3 regions of the Streptomyces sp. NPDC030991 genome follow, and region 1 is predicted to be linked to each of the others. Evidence: riboswitches for the same ligand, from Rfam matches in the RefSeq annotation. Region 1 holds a riboswitch; each other region holds the start of a gene.
What was found. A riboswitch is a leader RNA that binds a small molecule or an ion and turns the genes downstream of it on or off. The one in region 1 is predicted to bind cyclic di-AMP.
Positions count from the first base shown of each region.

Region 2: it holds a riboswitch for cyclic di-AMP, as region 1 does, so the genes downstream of both, ACZ45E_RS05825 (M23 family metallopeptidase) here and ACZ45E_RS03520 (M23 family metallopeptidase) in region 1, are expected to answer to the same signal.
Region 3: it holds a riboswitch for cyclic di-AMP, as region 1 does, so the genes downstream of both, ACZ45E_RS27420 (C40 family peptidase) here and ACZ45E_RS03520 (M23 family metallopeptidase) in region 1, are expected to answer to the same signal.

Region 1 covers NZ_JBVIFR010000001.1:745,375-750,745, forward strand. The annotation lists gene ACZ45E_RS03510 (SIMPL domain-containing protein) at 1-702, opposite strand, end outside; gene ACZ45E_RS03515 (SGNH/GDSL hydrolase family protein) at 824-1,642, opposite strand; gene ACZ45E_RS03520 (M23 family metallopeptidase) at 1,783-2,571, opposite strand; cyclic di-AMP (ydaO/yuaA leader) riboswitch at 2,577-2,741, opposite strand; gene ACZ45E_RS03525 (tyrosine-protein phosphatase) at 3,129-3,926, shown strand; gene ACZ45E_RS03530 (DUF6126 family protein) at 3,933-4,097, opposite strand; gene ACZ45E_RS03535 (helix-turn-helix domain-containing protein) at 4,090-4,725, opposite strand; gene ACZ45E_RS03540 (aspartate aminotransferase family protein) at 4,798-5,371, opposite strand, start outside.
Region 2 covers NZ_JBVIFR010000002.1:514,238-519,608, forward strand. The annotation lists gene ACZ45E_RS05810 (bifunctional acetate--CoA ligase family protein/GNAT family N-acetyltransferase) at 1-1,218, opposite strand, end outside; gene ACZ45E_RS05815 (HPr family phosphocarrier protein) at 1,396-1,677, shown strand; gene ACZ45E_RS05820 (GntR family transcriptional regulator) at 1,873-2,559, opposite strand; gene ACZ45E_RS05825 (M23 family metallopeptidase) at 2,791-3,579, opposite strand; cyclic di-AMP (ydaO/yuaA leader) riboswitch at 3,592-3,765, opposite strand; gene ACZ45E_RS05830 (M16 family metallopeptidase) at 4,002-5,369, opposite strand.
Region 3 covers NZ_JBVIFR010000016.1:58,404-63,774, reverse strand. The annotation lists gene bioB (biotin synthase BioB) at 1-11, opposite strand, end outside; gene ACZ45E_RS27440 (8-amino-7-oxononanoate synthase) at 155-1,324, shown strand; gene ACZ45E_RS27435 (DUF397 domain-containing protein) at 1,308-1,541, opposite strand; gene ACZ45E_RS27430 (helix-turn-helix domain-containing protein) at 1,601-2,452, opposite strand; gene ACZ45E_RS27425 (ATP-binding protein) at 2,737-3,195, shown strand; gene ACZ45E_RS27420 (C40 family peptidase) at 3,335-3,808, opposite strand; cyclic di-AMP (ydaO/yuaA leader) riboswitch at 3,812-3,943, opposite strand; gene ACZ45E_RS27415 (hypothetical protein) at 4,340-4,648, opposite strand; gene ACZ45E_RS27410 (ATP-dependent Clp protease proteolytic subunit) at 4,656-5,291, opposite strand.

The DNA.
Region 1 (5,371 bases):
GGCGGCCGTCGGGACCTTCCCCGCCGACGCGTCGAAGGCCGCCGCGGGCACCTCCACGGGCCGGGGGCGGCCGCCTGCGGTCTCCGTCAGCGAGACGAGCCGGCCGAGCTTGTGGCCGCTCATCCTGGCGTACTGGACGGCCTTCTCGTGGGCGTCGGCATGCGCGGCCGCCCGGGCGCCGGCCCGCAGCCGGCCGGGGTCGGCGACGTCGAAGACGACGGAGTGGATCCGGACGGCGTCGCCGGCCGCGTCCGCGATGGCCTGGAGGAGGGCGCCGGTGCGTGCCAGGTCGCGGACCTTGACGGAGAAGGACTGGCCGGCCTGGTAGCCGGCGACCCGCGGGGACGCGCCCGCCTCGGGGCCCGTCTCGTAGACGGGCGAGGCCGTGAGGCTCTCCGTGCGGATGTCCCGTTCGGCGACGCCCTCCCCGCGCACGGCGGCCAGCAGCGCGTCCGCGGCCCGGTTCTGCGCGGCCAGGGCGTCCTTCGCGGTCGTGCCGGTGGCCTCGACGCCCGCTGTCACGGTCGCCAGGTCCGGCGCCGTGCTGGCCCTTCCCTCGCCGGTCACGGTCAGCGTCGCGGGCTTCGGCGCCCTGGCGGCGGCCACGTGCGGTGCTGCCTGGGCGACGGCCGGCGCGGTCGGCAGCGCGAGGGCGAGCACGAGGCCGACCAGAGCGGCGCGGTGGCGGATGCGTACAGACATGGGATCGGGGTCCTTCCCGGTCGGGCCCGCCGACGCGGCGGGCAGCCGACATCCCAGCACCCGCGCCCGGCCCTACCCCGGATGCCACTCCGCACGGTCACCTCGACGGCCCCTTGCGCCGTCAGGAGGCGGACTCCAGGTGCATCTTGATCAGGTGCGGGTCCACGAAGCCCTTCGCCACCACACGGTCCCCCGAGGACTCCCCGCGCAGCCGCCGCCCGATCCAGGGCACCAGGAACTCCCGCGCCCAGTGGATGTCGTCCCGCCGCACCTCGAACGTGCCGCGCGGCGGCAGCAGCGGCCAGGGCTGCTCCGGATCGGCGGGCACCTCGACGCCGAGCGCCTGCCCCGCGCGCAGGGCGACCCTGGTGTGTCCCTCGGCGGACAGGTGGAGGCGGTCCTCGTCCCAGGCCCTGCGGTCCTGGATGGACCTGAGCGACCACAGGTCGAGCACCGGGCAGCCGTGGCGGTCGGCGATCGCGCGCACGTGCATGTTGTACGTGGCGATCTTGCCGCGCAGATGCTTGAGGACGGCCACGTCACGGGTGTCGAACCCGGTGGCCACCATGACGGTCCCGGCGGCCTCGGCCAGCCGCACCACGGCCTTCTCGAAGCGCTCGGCCACGTCGTCCGGGTCGGTGCCGGGCCGGATGATGTCGTTGCCGCCGGCGACGAGGGTCACCAGGTCGGGGGCGAGCTCCACGGCCTTCGGGACCTGGTCCTCGACGACCTGGTCGAGGAGCTTTCCACGGACGGCGAGGTTGGCGTACTCGAAGGTGTCCTCGGGCGCGCGGTCGTCCAGGAGGACGGCGAGCCGATCGGCCCAGCCGACGAAACCCCCGTCAGGTCCGGGGTCCCCGACGCCTTCGGTGAAGCTGTCCCCCACCGCCGCGTAGGACCGGATCGTGCCGCCGCTGAGTACTCTCGATTCATTTGCCACGACCACACATCTTTCACCCTCGGCTGTGACCTACGCGACCGTAGCCAGGGGTTGACGGGTGGTGAGAAAACCCACTCGGCGCCCGGGGAATATCCCGGGGCGCCGAGTGGATCGCGCGTGGCTCACGCGCCGCGTGCGGCTCAGACGCCGACGCCGTGCTCGCGCAGGTACGCCAGCGGGTCGATGTCGGAGCCGTAGTCGGGCGACGTCCGGATCTCGAAGTGCAGGTGCGGTCCGGTGACGTTGCCGGTCGCGCCGGAGAGGGCGATCTGCTGCCCGGCGGTGACGGTCTGCCCGGCCGAGACGCCGATCGAGGACAGGTGGGCGTACTGCGAGTAGTCGCCGTCGGCGTGCTTGATGACGACCTCGTTGCCGTAGCTGCCGTCCCAGCCGGCCGAGACGACCGTGCCGGCGCCGACGGCCTTGACCGCGGTGCCGGTGGGGACCACGAAGTCCGTGCCGGTGTGGTAGCCGCTCGACCACGAGGAGCCGGAGGCGTGGTACGCCGTGCCGACGGAGCCGTCGACGGGCTTCACGTAGTCGGCCGCGCCCGTGGCGGTGCTCGTCGCGTCGGTGTTCGTCGTGGCGGTGTTCGTCGTGTCGGCGGAGGCGGTCTCGGCCGCGCCGTCGAGGGTGAGCTTCATGCCGGGCTTGATGAGACCGGCGTCGGAGCCGACGACGTCCTTGTTCTTCTCGTACAGCTTCTGCCAGCCGCCGTCGACGCCCTGCGCGTCGGCGATCTTCGAGAGCGTGTCACCGGACACGACCGTGTACGTCTTGGCGGCCGGGGCGGTGTCGCCGGTCGCCGCGTGGGCGCCGGTGGCGCCGATGAGCGGCAGGGCGAGCGCGGCCCCGCCGGCCGAGGCGACGGCGGCGGCGCGGGTGATGCGCTGGGTCTTCGAGCGACGGTGCTTTCCCTTTGCGGGCATGCCGGGTTTCCTCTCCGTCGCCTACGAGGTGAGCTGTCGGGTTCGGGCTGGAGTTGCCCGGCCGGGTCCGGTGCGCGGATCCGGCTTCACCCCTAGCCGCTCGGGGAATTCCCTCCGCGGCGTACTGCCTGTGGGTCCCCCGCTCCTGCCGAATCGGGTAGTCGTCCGGGCTCCGGGCGGCGGCAGGATTAGGCGTTCCGTCCGGAGTGAGTGGTGACAGTAAGCCGACGGGAAAGGAGGCGACAAACGCCGAATTCACCGACAGGGCCGCTTTCTTGATCGTCTGAGAGTTCTCTGTGTCACCCTCCGTCGATGTTCGCGCTTTACCAGCGCCTTACCTTCGGGGAATTCCTGGAAGGGAAATGCGGGACGGCCGCCACGGACGGTCACGGCTATGAGCCTGCTCACGCGAGCTCACACCATCAGCCTTGATTTCATGACAGTTACCAAGAAAAGCTCCCAAAACAGACAGATAGATGTCCCTGGAAGCCATGTCGTATCGTCAGACCCGCGCCCGCCGGCGAGTAACGCCGGTGATCCGACCGGGAGGAGCCCCCGTGACGCAGCACGCCCCGCCCACCGAGCCCCAGCTGTCCGGCATCCGCAACTTCCGTGACGTGGGCGGCCTGCCGACCGTGGACGGCCGGCGCGTGCGACCGGGTGTGCTCTACCGCAGCGGCCACCTCGCCCACGCCACCGCCGAGGACGCCGCGTTCCTCACCGGGCTCGGCCTGCACACCGTCTTCGACTTCCGCAACGCCGCGGACCAGCGGCTGGAGGGCGCCGACATCGAGCTGCCCGGCGTGCGCAACCTGAACCTGCCGCTGACCGACCCTGCGGACGGCGCCGAGTTCTGGAAGATGGTCCGCGACGGCGACATGGACCAGCTGCGCTCCCTGCTCTCCGAGGGCCGCGGGGCGGACCGCATGATCACCTCGTACCGCTCGATCATCTCCCAGCGCACCGCCGAGCACAGCCGCGTCCTGCACGCGCTCGCCGAGAACAGCCTGCCCGCCCTGATGCACTGCGCGGCGGGCAAGGACCGCGCGGGCCTGTCGATAGCCGTGACCCTGCTCGCCGTCGGCGTGGAGCGCGACGCCATCGAGACGGACTACCTGGAGTCCAACGCCAAGCACCGCCGCTACCGGGTGCGGCGCACCGCCACCTCGGGCGACGCCTACTCCCCCGAGGTCATGGAGCTGCTCAGCCCCCTCTTCGACGCCCGTGCCGCGTATCTGCACGCGGCGTTCGACACCATCGAGCAGACCTGGGGTGACACGGACCGCTACTTCGAGGAGGGGCTGCGGTTCGGCGCGGCCGACCGCGACCGGCTGCGCGAGCGCCTCCTCGACTGACCCGCGCTACTGGCCCCCGCCGACCGTGAACAGCAGGTAGAGGAAGGCGGCGAGGGCGTGCCCCGCGAAGACGTACACGAGGACCCGCACCCAGATGCCGCGCGGCAGCTTGTCCTCGATGTCCCGCCGGGCGGGCCGCTCGCCCGCGCCGTGTTCGGTGGCGTCACTCATGGTCGGACCTCCCGGATCGGGTGGCCGCCGGGCCGAGGCACAGCGCGGCGGTCGGGCTCTGCAACAGGGTGTGTACGAAGAGGAGCTCGGCCCCGCCCCGGTCCGCGGCGGCGATCCGGTGCGGGGTGAGCGAGTCGAAGTGCGCGCTGTCCCCCGGGTCGAGGCGGTAGGACGTGTCCCCGAGACGCAGCCGCAGCCGTCCTTCGAGGGCGTAGAGCCACTCCTCGCCGGGGTGGACGCGCACGATGTCGCCCTGCGACCCGTAGGGCACGTGGACCCGCAGGGCCTGCATGCCGCGGCCGGGGGAACCCGCCTGGAAGTACGTCCATCCGCCCGCCTCGGTCGCCTCCATGGCGTCGGCCCTGACCACGGCGTCGCGGTCGGCGGGGGTCTCGCCGAGGAGCTCGGAGACCGTCGTACCGTAGATACGGGCGAGGGCGAGCAGCATCGGCAGCGACGGTTGCCGCTGTCCGGTCTCCAGGCGCGACAGATGTGCGGGTGAGAGCCCGGCGGAGCGGGCGGCGACCTCGAGGGTGAGGGCGGCGCGGCGGCGCAGGGCACGCAGCTGGGGCGCGACGGCGGGCAGCTCCGGGGGGTGCGGAGCCTCCTCCGGGAGGGCAGGGCTCATGGTGTCGATTACGCCAGAACCCTGCCCGAGGGGCAATTTTTTTGCCTCGGAGGCAAAGAGCGAGGCCGTGCGTCAGCGGTTGGCGACCGCCTGCTTGATCAGGGTCCTGCCGAAGTCCCACATCAGGCCGCCGCCGCTGTGCGCGTCGTCCATCACGGCCGTGAACGCCTCCACGAACCGCTCGACGTCGGCCTCGTCCACGACGAGCGGCGGGATCAGCTTGATGACCTCCAGGTGGTCGCCGGAGACCTGGGTGAGAATCCGGTGCTTCTGCAACAGCGGTACGACCACCATCTGCGCGAACAGGCCCTTGCGCGCGGCCTGCAACATGGCCCAACGGCTGCGCAGCTTCAGCGATCTGGGCCTGCCGAACTCGATGCCGATCATGAGGCCGCGGCCTCGGACGTCGCTCAGCAGCTCGTAGTGGTCGATGAGCGCGGTGAGGCGCGATGTCAGCAGCTCGCCCATGGCCCGCGCGTTGGCGACGGTCTCCTCGTCCTCCATGACGGAGAGGACCGCGAGGCCGGCGGCCATGGCCTGGGCGTTGGCCCCGAAGCTCGCCGAGTGGACGAGGACGCGGTCCATGGACGAGTAGACCCGGCGGAAGATCCAGTCCTTGCCGATCGTCGCCCCGACCGGCACATAG
Region 2 (5,371 bases), on a different contig from region 1:
GGCGCGGTTGCCCGCGGAGACGAACGTCGAGATGCCGGTGGCGCCGGTGACTCCCCCGCCCCTGCGGTGCAGGCGCGCCAGGAGGGCGATGCCGATGGCGCCCGACTGGGCGAACAGGCCGATGCGGCCGGGGCGTGGCATCTCCGGGGCGAGCGAGGCGTTGAGCCGTACGTCCGGGGCGGTGTTGACGACCCCGAAGGCGTTCGGGCCGATGAGGCGCATCCCGTACGAGCGGGCCTGTCGGACCAGCTCTCGCTGGCGTTCGCGGCCCTCGGCGCCGCTCTCGGCGTATCCGGCGGAGACCACGATCAGTCCTTGGACGCCGCGTTCGCCGCACTCGGCGACGACGTCGGGCACGTGGGGCGCGGGTACGGCGACGACGGCCAGGTCGACGCGTTCGGCCGGGTCGATGTCGCGTACGCAGCGGTGTGCGGGGACGCCGTCGACCTCGGCCAGATCCTCGGGGAACGCCTTGTTCACCGCATACAGGCGGCCCGTGTAACCCGCGTCCTTGAGGTTGTCGAGAACGCTGCGGCCCACTCCTCCGGGCGTCCGGCCCACGCCGATCACGGCGACGGAGCCGGGGGCCAGGAGCCGCTGCACGGAGCGGGCCTCGGCGCGCTGCTCACGGGCGCGCTGTACCGCGAGGGACGCCTCGGTGGGCTCCAGGCCGAACTCCAGGTGGACCACGCCGTCCTCGAAGCTGCGCTTCTGGGTGTATCCGGCATCCGTGAACACCTTGATCATCTTGGTGTTGGCGGGCAGCACCTCGGCCGCGAAGCGGCGAATGCCGCGCTCGCGCGCGACGGCGGCGATGTGCTCCAGAAGCGCGGAGGCCACGCCGCGCCCCTGGTGGGCGTCCTGGACGAGGAAGGCGACCTCGGCCTCGTCGGCGGGCGCGGAGGCGGGCCGTCCTTGCGGGTCGATGCGGTCGTAGCGGACGGTCGCGATGAACTCGCCGCCCACCGTGGCGGCGAGTCCGACGCGGTCCACGTAGTCGTGATGGGTGAAGCGGTGGACGTCTTTGGCGGACAGGCGCGGGTAGGGCGCGAAGAAGCGGTAGTACTTCGACTCGTCCGACACCTGCTCGTAGAAGCTGGTCAGGCGCTCGGCGTCCTCGGTGGTGATCGGCCTGATCCGGGCGGTGCCGCCGTCGCGCAGCACCACGTCGGCCTCCCAGTGGGCGGGGTAGGCGTGCCGGTCCGACGGGGTCTCCATGCCGCAAGAGTAGAGCCGGGCGCCGACAGTCGTACGGGTCGCGTCACGCGCGCGTGGCAGGCAGGCTGAGGAAGCCGAACGGCGGCGTGCTCGCGGGTCCAGGTCCGCGTCGAGTGCTGCCCGACGGTGTGTGAGAATGGTCTAGACAACCGTGAGACATCTGAAGGGCAGCATCACATGGCTGAGCGCCGCGTCAACGTCGGCTGGGCCGAGGGCCTCCACGCCCGCCCCGCCTCCATCTTCGTCCGCGCGGCCACGGCGGCCGGCGTCCCCGTGACGATCGCCAAGGCCGATGGCAACCCCGTCAACGCCGGCTCCATGCTCGCGGTGCTCGGCCTGGGTGCGCAGGGCGGCGAGGAGATCGTCCTGGCCTCCGACGCCGAGGGTGCGGACGCCGCGCTCGACCGTCTGGCGAAGCTGGTCTCCGAGGGGCTCGACGAGCTTCCCGAGACCGTCTGATTCTTCGGGCCCTTCCATTCGGCCCGGCGGAGCCGCGCGTTTCCCTCAGGGGCGCGCGGCTCCGCCATTTTTGCATTCGGGTCACATCACCCCGAATTTACGCGCGCAGGGAAATACGGTTCGGAATCGGGGCAGGAGAAAATACCCCGCGTCCCATTCGGCGAATACCGCGCTTCTTTGTATACGGCCCCTCTGTTAATGCCGGAGCGCCGCCGTGTTTACTACGTGTTGCGAAGTCCTCACACGCTCTCCCGGGCGCGGGACGCGCGGCCGGTGGGCCGCCGCGGCGCGCTCGGCGTGCAGGGCGGTCAATGCGCGGGCCCGCTCGGCGTCACCGCGGGCCACCGCGTCCACGATGGCGCCGTGCTCGGCCCAGGACTCGGCGGGCTGGGCCGGGGTCTCCACGGCGTACATCCAGGCGATCTTGTGCCGCAACTGGGTGAGCAGGGCGATCAGGCCGGGGCTGCCCGAGGCCTGCGCGAGGGTCTCGTGGAACCAGCCGCCCAGGGAGCGCAGGTCCTCGTTCTGGCCGCGCCTTGAGCGCTCCTGACCCAGCCTGACCAGGCCCCGCAGGACCTTGAGGTGAGCCTCTGTACGGCGCTGTGCGGCGCGCGCGGCGCTCAGCGGTTCGAGGAGCATCCGGATCTCCAGGAGGTCGGCGGCCTCCTGGGCGGTGGGCTCGGCCACGCACGCGCCCGCGTGCCGCCGCGTGACGACGAAGCCCTCGGCCTCCAGGGTGCGCAGCGCTTCGCGGACCGGCACGCGCGAGACCCCGTAGCGGCGCGCGAGCAGTTCCTCGGTGAGCCTGCTGCCGCGCTCGTAGACACCCGCGACGATGTCGTCGCGAATCGCCGTGCATACCGAGTGTGCGGGAATGCGCATGACCCGACCTCCGCCTTAATCCCCGCGAAACGCGGTCGATCGACGCTTGTGCGAGCGCGAATGTCTCCCCTGGACGCGCCTGCCCGGTGACTCTATTCCACCGTCTCCGAATTTCCGAAGCCGGGCCGGAATCCATGGATATTTTTTGGACAGGAACGCCTTGCGCACGCGAAAGCCCCGGCTCGATGAGCCGGGGCTTTCGCGCGGCGCCGCGGAGGCGCCGTACGTGGGTCAGACGTTCACGCCGTGCGAGCGCAGGTACGCGATGGGGTCCATGTCCGAGCCGTAGTCGGGGGACGTGCGGGCCTCGAAGTGCAGATGCGGTCCCGTGACGTTGCCGGTGGCGCCGGAGAGGCCTATCTGCTGGTCGGGGGTGACGGCCTGGCCGACGGAGACGCCGATGGACGACAGGTGACCGTACTGGGTGTACGTGCCGTCGTTCATCTTGATCACGATGTTGTTCCCGTAGGCGCCGCCCCAGCCTGCCTCGACGACGGTGCCGGAGCCGACGGCGTGCACGGAGGTGCCGCTGGCCGCGTGGAAGTCGATACCGGTGTGGCTGCCGGAGGACCACAGGCCGCTGCTCGCCTGGTAGCCGGTGGAGACGTACGAGCCGCTGATCGGCGCCACGAAGCTGTTGAGGCGCTTGCGCTCGGCCTCGCGGGCGGCGCGCTCCTTGGCCTCGCGCTCCTTGGCGGCCTTCGCCTCGGCCTCGCGCTTGGCCTCCTCGGCCCGCTTCTTGGCCTCGGCCTCGGCCTTCGCCTTGGCGGCGGCCTGGTCGGCGGCCTTCTTCTGCGCGGAGGCCTGCGCGTCGATCTGGTCGGCCAGGGAGTCGCCGATGGCGATGGCCTGCGTCAGGCCGTTCTGCTCGGCGGCCGCGGTGTCGGCGGCGATGGCGGGGGCGGCGAGGCCGCCGATGACACCGGTCGTGGTGAGCGCCGCGACGCCCGCGGCCCGAGCGGTGGTACGCGTGAGCCGGCTCGGTCGACGGTGCTTCCCGGTGGCACGGGTGAACGCCATGAAGTGGCTGGTCCTTTCCTTCCCTCTCGCCTACCGGGTTAGCTGACGGGTTCGGAGCAGGAAGGTCTCCTACGGGCCCCCTCCCCTGCCTTCACGGCCGGGAAGAGCGTCCGATTCACCCCAGGGACTGCGATGGGTCCCCGGCTCCCCTGGCTCGCGCCGTGGGGGACTCGGCGATGACTGTCCGGTGTCGCGGGCGCGAGCGTGTCTGGCGGACAGCCGGACCGACGCTAAGCGGGACATCTTTTAATCAACAAACGGATCCCGGCTTTTGTAGCGCATGCCACAGACCAGACAGGCAACCTCCGCCCTAATTCGGACATAAGCGATACGTGGCCGATCGTGGCGGGACGTGAGCGACACCACGAAGCCCCGGTGGCCGCGGTGGCCATCGGGGCTTCGTGCGGTGTACGGGGCCGGGGTCAGCCCGTGACGACGGTCACCTCGCCGATACCGAGGGCCTTGACGGGCTCCACGATCTGCGCAGCGTCGCCCACCAGGACCGTCACCAGCCGGTCCGCCGGGAAGGCGTTCACGACGGCCGCGGTGGCCTCCACGGTGCCCGTCTCGACGAGCTGTCGGTACAGCCGGGCCTGGAAGTCGTCCGGCAGGTGCTGCTCGACCTGGTCGGCGAGGGTGCCCGCGACGGCCGCGGCGGTCTCGTACTTGAGCGGGGCCACGCCCACCAGGTTCTGCACCGCGGTGTCCCGTTCGGCGTCCGTGAGGCCCTCGGCGGCCAGCGTGCGCAGCACCTTCCACAGGTCGTCGAGCGCGGGCCCGGTGTTCGGGGTGTCCACGGAGCCACTGATGGCGAGCATCGCGGCGCCCGTGCCGTCGGGCGCGGAGCGCAGCACCTGGGCGAAGGAGCGCACACCGTAGGTGTAGCCCTTCTCCTCGCGCAGGACGCGGTCCAGTCGCGAGGTGAGCGTCCCGCCGAGGCAGTACGTGCCGAGGATCTGCGCGGCCCACACCCGGTCGTGCCGGTCGGACCCGATCCGGCCGATCAGCAGCTGCGTCTGCACCGCTCCAGGGCGGTCCACGACGATGACACGGCCGGTGTCGTCGGCGGTGACCGGCGGGATCGGGCGCGGCTGCGCGGTGTCGCCGGTCCACGCGCCGAGCGTGTCGGCGAGCAGCGCGTCGAGGTCGGTGTCGGTCAGGTCGCCCACGACGACGACCGTGCCGGTGGCGGGGCGTACGTGCTTCTCGTAGAAGGCGCGTACGGCCGCGGCGTCGATGGCGGTGACGGTCTCCTCGGTGCCCTGCCGGGGGCGCGACATGCGCGAGTCGGCCGGGAAGAGCTGCTTGGAGAGCTCCTTGGCGGCGCGCCGGGCCGGGTTGGCGCTCTCGTGCGGGATCTCGTCCAGGCGGTTGCGGACGAGGCGCTCGATCTCGCTGTCCGCGAAGGCGGGCGCCCGCAGGGCGTCGGCCAGCAGGGCGAGCCCCTTGGGGAGCCGGGAGACGGGCACTTCGAGGGAGACACGGACGCCGGGGTGGTCGGCGTGCGCGTCCAACGTGGCGCCGCAGCGCTCCAGTTCGGCCGCGAACTCCTCCGCGGAGTGCTTGTCGGTGCCCTCGTTGAAGGCACGCGCCATGATCGTGGCGACGCCGTCGAGGCCCGCGGGCTCGGCTTCCAGCGGCGCGTCGAGGTTGACCTCCACCGCGACGACCTGCTGGCCGGGCCGGTGACAGCGCAGCACGGTCAGGCCGTTGGCGAGCTCACCGCGCTCGGGGGCGGGGAAGGCCCACGGCTTGGCCGTGCCCGCCTGGGGCCTGGGGTGGAATTCCATGG
Region 3 (5,371 bases), on a different contig from region 1:
AGCAGGTCCATGGCGTCAGATCCTCGCCTATCGAGCCGCCCCCGCGAAAGGAGACTTCGTACAAAGGACCGCGTTCGACGTGTGGGTATTACCACACCCTGACCTGGTGGCGGCGCGACTAGGGTCTGTGCGTTACCTACAAACAGAGGGAGTCATGGCCACAGCCTCCACCCGCGCGTTCGGCTGGCTCGACGAGCAGCGCCGCACCCGTGAAGCCGCCGGGCTCGTCCGCACGCTGCGCCCCCGCCCGGCCGACTCCCCACTGCTCGATCTCGCGAGCAACGACTACCTGGGTCTGGCCCGCCACCCCGAGGTCGTCGAGGGCGCCGCCGAGGCCGCGCGCCGCTGGGGCGGCGGGGCGACCGGCTCCCGGCTGGTGACCGGCAGCACCGAACTGCACGCCCGCCTGGAGCGCGAACTGGCGAAGTTCTGCGGCTTCGAGGCCGCACTCGTGCTGTCCTCCGGTTACGCCGCGAACCTGGCCGCCGTCACCGCGCTCGCCCCGCACGGCTCGCTGATCGTCTCGGACGCGGCCAACCACGCCTCCCTCATCGACGGCTGCCGCCTGGCCCGCGGCACCACCCAGGTCGTGCCGCACGCCGACCCCGCCGCCGTCCGCAAGACCCTCGGCGCCCACGAGGGGCCCGCCGTCGTCGTCTCGGACACCGTCTTCTCCGTCGACGGGGACCGGGCGCCCCTCGGTGAACTTGCCGCCATCTGCCGGGAGTTCGGGGCCGGTCTGCTCGTCGACGACGCGCACGGTCTGGGCGTGCTAGGCGCCGGCGGCCGCGGCGCCCCGCACGCGGCGGGCCTGGCCGGTGCGCCGGACACGGTGGTCACGGTCACGCTCTCCAAGTCCTTCGGCAGCCAGGGCGGCGCCGTCCTCGGACCGGCCCATGTCATCGACCATCTCGTCAACACGGCCCGTACGTTCATCTTCGATACGGGGCTGGCTCCGGCGGCGGTCGGCGCGGCACTGGCCGCCCTGCGGCTGCTGCGCGGCGAACCGTGGCGCGCGGACCGGGCCCGCGAGGTCGCGACGACGCTGTATCAACTGCTCACCGAGGCGGGCCTGTCGGCGGTACGGCCGGACGCCGCGGTGGTCTCGGTGCGGGCGCCCTCGCCCGACGAGGCGGTGCGCTGGGCCGCGGACTGTCGCGCGGCGGGTCTCTCCGTGGGCTGCTTCCGCCCGCCGTCCGTGCCGGACGGCATCTCGCGACTGCGGCTGACCGCCCGCGCCGACCTCACCGACACGGAACTCGGCGAGGCCGTGCGGGTGATCAGCCGCACGGCTCCCGGCGGAGCGTTCAGCGCAGTGAGGTGACGAACTCCTCCCAGGCCGGGGCCGCGAACAGCAGGGCGGGCCCCGCGGTGTTCTTCGAGTCGCGGACGCCCACCAGTCCGGTCGCGGGCCCCGAGGTCAGGGGGGCTGTCTCGACGCAGTTGTTGGCGCCGGTGCTGCGGCTGCTGCGCCGCCACCGCGCGCCGCTCAGCGACGAGCTGGAGGGAACGGAAGGAACGTGCCGAGGCAGTGCATTCATGGTGCCCCCTTACGCAGTGCCGGGCCCGGGGCGAGGTGTCGGCGTCCTCGTCCGCTCGGCTATCCGGCGATCTGTGCGATGAATTCCAACGAGTCCTCGGGTGACAGAGCGCGGAGGAGAAGAGCATCGAAGGCGTCCGTGTACGCCGTGAGGTCTTCTTTCCGCTCGAGGTAGAGGCTACTCGTCAAATGGTCGAGAACAACCACGTCCAGATCAGATGTGTTCGGAAATGAGAACACAACGAAAGGGCCGGTGAGGCCGATATGGCCACCTGTCGAAAAAGGGAGCACCTGAATTCGGACATGTGGCATCTGCGCCGCCTCGGCCAGATGTGCAAGCTGTCGCCGCAGGATGCCGGATCCGCCCACTTCGCGCCGCAGCACCCCTTCGTCGAGCACCGCGCTCAGTCGCAGCGGCGGTTGCGCCCGCAACACGTCCTGCCGCGCGAGCCGCACCTCCACCAAGGCCTCGATGTGCCGCTCGGGCATCCCCGTCAGCACCGAACGCGTCACCGCCCGCGCGTACTCGGGCGTCTGCAACAGCCCCGGGACCACGCTCGTCTCCAGCGTCCGGATGCGGCACGCCTGCGACTCCAGACTGATGAAATCGCGGTAGGACGGCGGCAGCAGCCCCCGATAGGCGTGCCACCAGTGCTGCCCGCCCGCATCCTCGGCACCCGCAAGCGCGACCACGAGTTCGCGCTGGCGCGGATTCTCCGTCTCGAACGCGTCGAGCAGGCGCAGCACGTCCGACGCCTTCACACCACTGCGCCCTGTCTCGATCCGGCTCACCTTCGACTGGTGCCAGCCGACCAGCTTGGCGGCCTCCCCACTGGTCAGCCCGGCCTGCACCCGTAACGCGCGTAGCTCCGCGCCGAGTTTGCGACGGCGGACAGCGGGACCGTACTTCATGCCGACTCCTCAACGCTCCTCGGGCCTCGCGGCCGGGCTCTCCCCGACCCGTGCCACATGGCCGCTGAGCAGACGGTAGAGGAACCGGCGAGCGCTCGCCCAAATACGGTCTACCGTCGCAGAGTTCACCGCTTCGAGCGACAGATATATGCATATCTTGGGGGATCGGCACCGCGGGAGGGCAACCAAGTGGCACTCTGTCGCGAAGCAGAAGTCGGAGGCCGCACGCCAGCGAACCGCCAGAGTCGCAGGCGCGGTCCCGGTGGGAAAGGGACGACGTCGCCATGGCAGACCACCAGGAAGCATCCGTCACGCTGCCGAGCGATCCCGCCTCGGTCTCCGCCGCCCGCGGGTACGTGAGCAACGTACTGGCGGAGTGGGGCATGCCGCGGGACTCCGACGCGGCGGACATCGTGCGCCTGATCGTCTCGGAACTGGCGACCAACGCCGTGCAGCACACCCTGGGCCAGTCGCCCACCTTCACCGTCGACCTGGAACTCGAACGCGACGAACAGTTGCGGATCGGCGTCACGGACAGTCATCCGCGCTACCCCAAGCGCCTGCCCGCCGCCGTGCAGCAGGACAACGGCCGCGGCATGGTGATCATCCGCTCCCTCACCGCGGAGTGCGGCGGAAGGCTCTCGGTGTCACCCACGCCGGAGGGCGGGAAGACCGTGTGGATCTCCCTGCCCTGGATCATCAGCATGAACGACGGCCCCACCCGCCCCCTGCCCGCCCGCTGACGGCACCGGGCCGCGATCCCGGAACCACCGGGCACGCCGGAGCGCGCCGAATGCCCCCGGAGGCACCGGAGCCCTGCGCGAGCGCGCGTGGGGACGGGCCTGGCGCCCGGCCCGTCCCAGAGGCTGCCGTGCGGCGGGGTCAGCGCACCCGGCCGTACCAGACGCTCCGCGTCCAGATCTTCTGCAGCCGCACCACGTCCCCGGTCTTCGGGGAGTGCCAGATCCGCCCCTTCCCCGCGTAGATGCCCACGTGGTAGACGCTCCGGCCCGAGTGGAAGAAGACCAGGTCCCCGGTCCTGCGATGGGACGGGGCGACGTGGCGGGTCTTGTTGTACTGCTGACCGGCGGTGCGCGGCAGCTTCTTGCCCGCCCGCTTGAACGAGTAGAGCGTCAGGCCCGAGCAGTCGAACCGGTGCGGCCCCGAGGCGCCCCACTTGTACGGCGCTCCCTTCTTGGAGGCCGCGACCTTCAGAGCCTTGGTCGAGACCGCCACGGCCGACGCCTCGGACGCGGTACCGGGAACCATGATTCCGGCACCGGCGACGGCCAGCGTCAGGGCCGACGCGGTACCCGCCCGGGTCAGCAGCGAGGGAACACGATTGAGCGCAGTCATGCGCAACCCTTCGTCAGCCGCCTGTGAAGGGTGACCTGTCGGGTTCGGGCAGGCGAAGATGCCCGGCCGCGGTCTGCGGCTTCACCCCAAGGACCACTCGGACGCCACCTCCGTCGAGATGGGCCGGCGGCCCGTCGTGCCTGGGTCCTCCACTCCTGCCGGTGCACTTCTGTCGACCTGGCATCCGCGCGGCGGCAGGACTCGGCGTCCGCACGGACCGCCCCGCCGCGGCGGCGGGGGCTTGTCGTCGGAAGGGATCTTCACGCACTTGTGGAGGCGAAGCCGAGTCGAACCGGCGGTAAGTGAGGCTCCTCACGCTTGACCCGTTCAGGTGGACAGTGCGGCATTCGAACCCCGTCCGCGACCCCCGACCACGCTCGTACCAGCGGCGGAACGGCTTGTTCCGGTCTCTGCGTACCGTCGGAGCGCAACTGCGACCGACTGGATTCTGTAGCACTGTCTACGCCATTCGGCGGTACACCATCTGGACCGTTTCGGCGCGACGGCAGACAGTCCGCCCGAGCTGTGGCATCAACTGACCGTTTCTGGCGGCAGAGCGACCCTCTGTGTTCGTTTCTCGCCGTCAAGGACGCGCAACGCGCGTGTCAGGGTTGCCGCGTGCACCTCGCTCTCGCCCCGCCGGTGCATCAGCTCCAGCGCGTCCCGCAGCGCCACCGCCCGGCCGACCAGCGCCTGCGCCGCCCGCAGCCCCCGATAGGTGTCGTCGCCGCGCGCCGGATTGATCCGCGCCAGCGAATCGACCACCGCCAGATAGCTGTCCACGAGGTCGCACTCGGCCCGGGTCAGCGCGGGCAGCGGCGGCAGTTCGGACGGGTACACCGGCCGGTCACCTCGCACCCTGCGCGCCGAGCGCGCTCTTGCGGCTCCGCACGACGGCGTCCACCAGGCCGTACGCAAGGGCCTGGTGCGCGTCCAGCACCATGTCCCGCTCGATGTCCCGGCCGACCTGCTCCTTCTCCCGCCCCGAATGGCGCGCGAGCAACTCCTCCAACCGCTCGCGCGTCCGCACGATCTCGCGCGCCTGGATCTCCAGATCGGTGGGCTGGCCCCGGGCCGGTTCGGGCAGCGCGGGCTGGTCGAGCACCACGCGCGCGCCGGGCAGCATCATCCGCTTCCCCGGTGCTCCGGCGGCCAACAGCACCGCGGCGACGGACGCGGCCTGCCCCAGACAGGTCGTCTCCACCGCGCAACTGACGTACTGCACCGTGTCGTAGATCGCCGTCATCGCACTGAACGAGCCGCCGGGCGAGTTGATGTACAGCGAGATGTCCTGGTCGGGCGCCGTGTATTCGAGGTGCATGAACTGCGCCATCACATCGTTGGCGGACGTGTCGTCGATCGGGGTCCCGAGAAAGACGATGCGCTCCTCGAGCAGCTTCGCGTACGGATCGAGCGTGCGGTGCCCCGATGCCGTGCGCTCGGTGAACTCGGGCAGGACATAGCGGCCGGACGGACGGGTCATGGTGCTCGCGCCTCCTGTGCTCGTCACGGCCCCCGGGCTGCCCGGAAGCCGTCGCTGTAAAAAATGTACAGGACGTACAT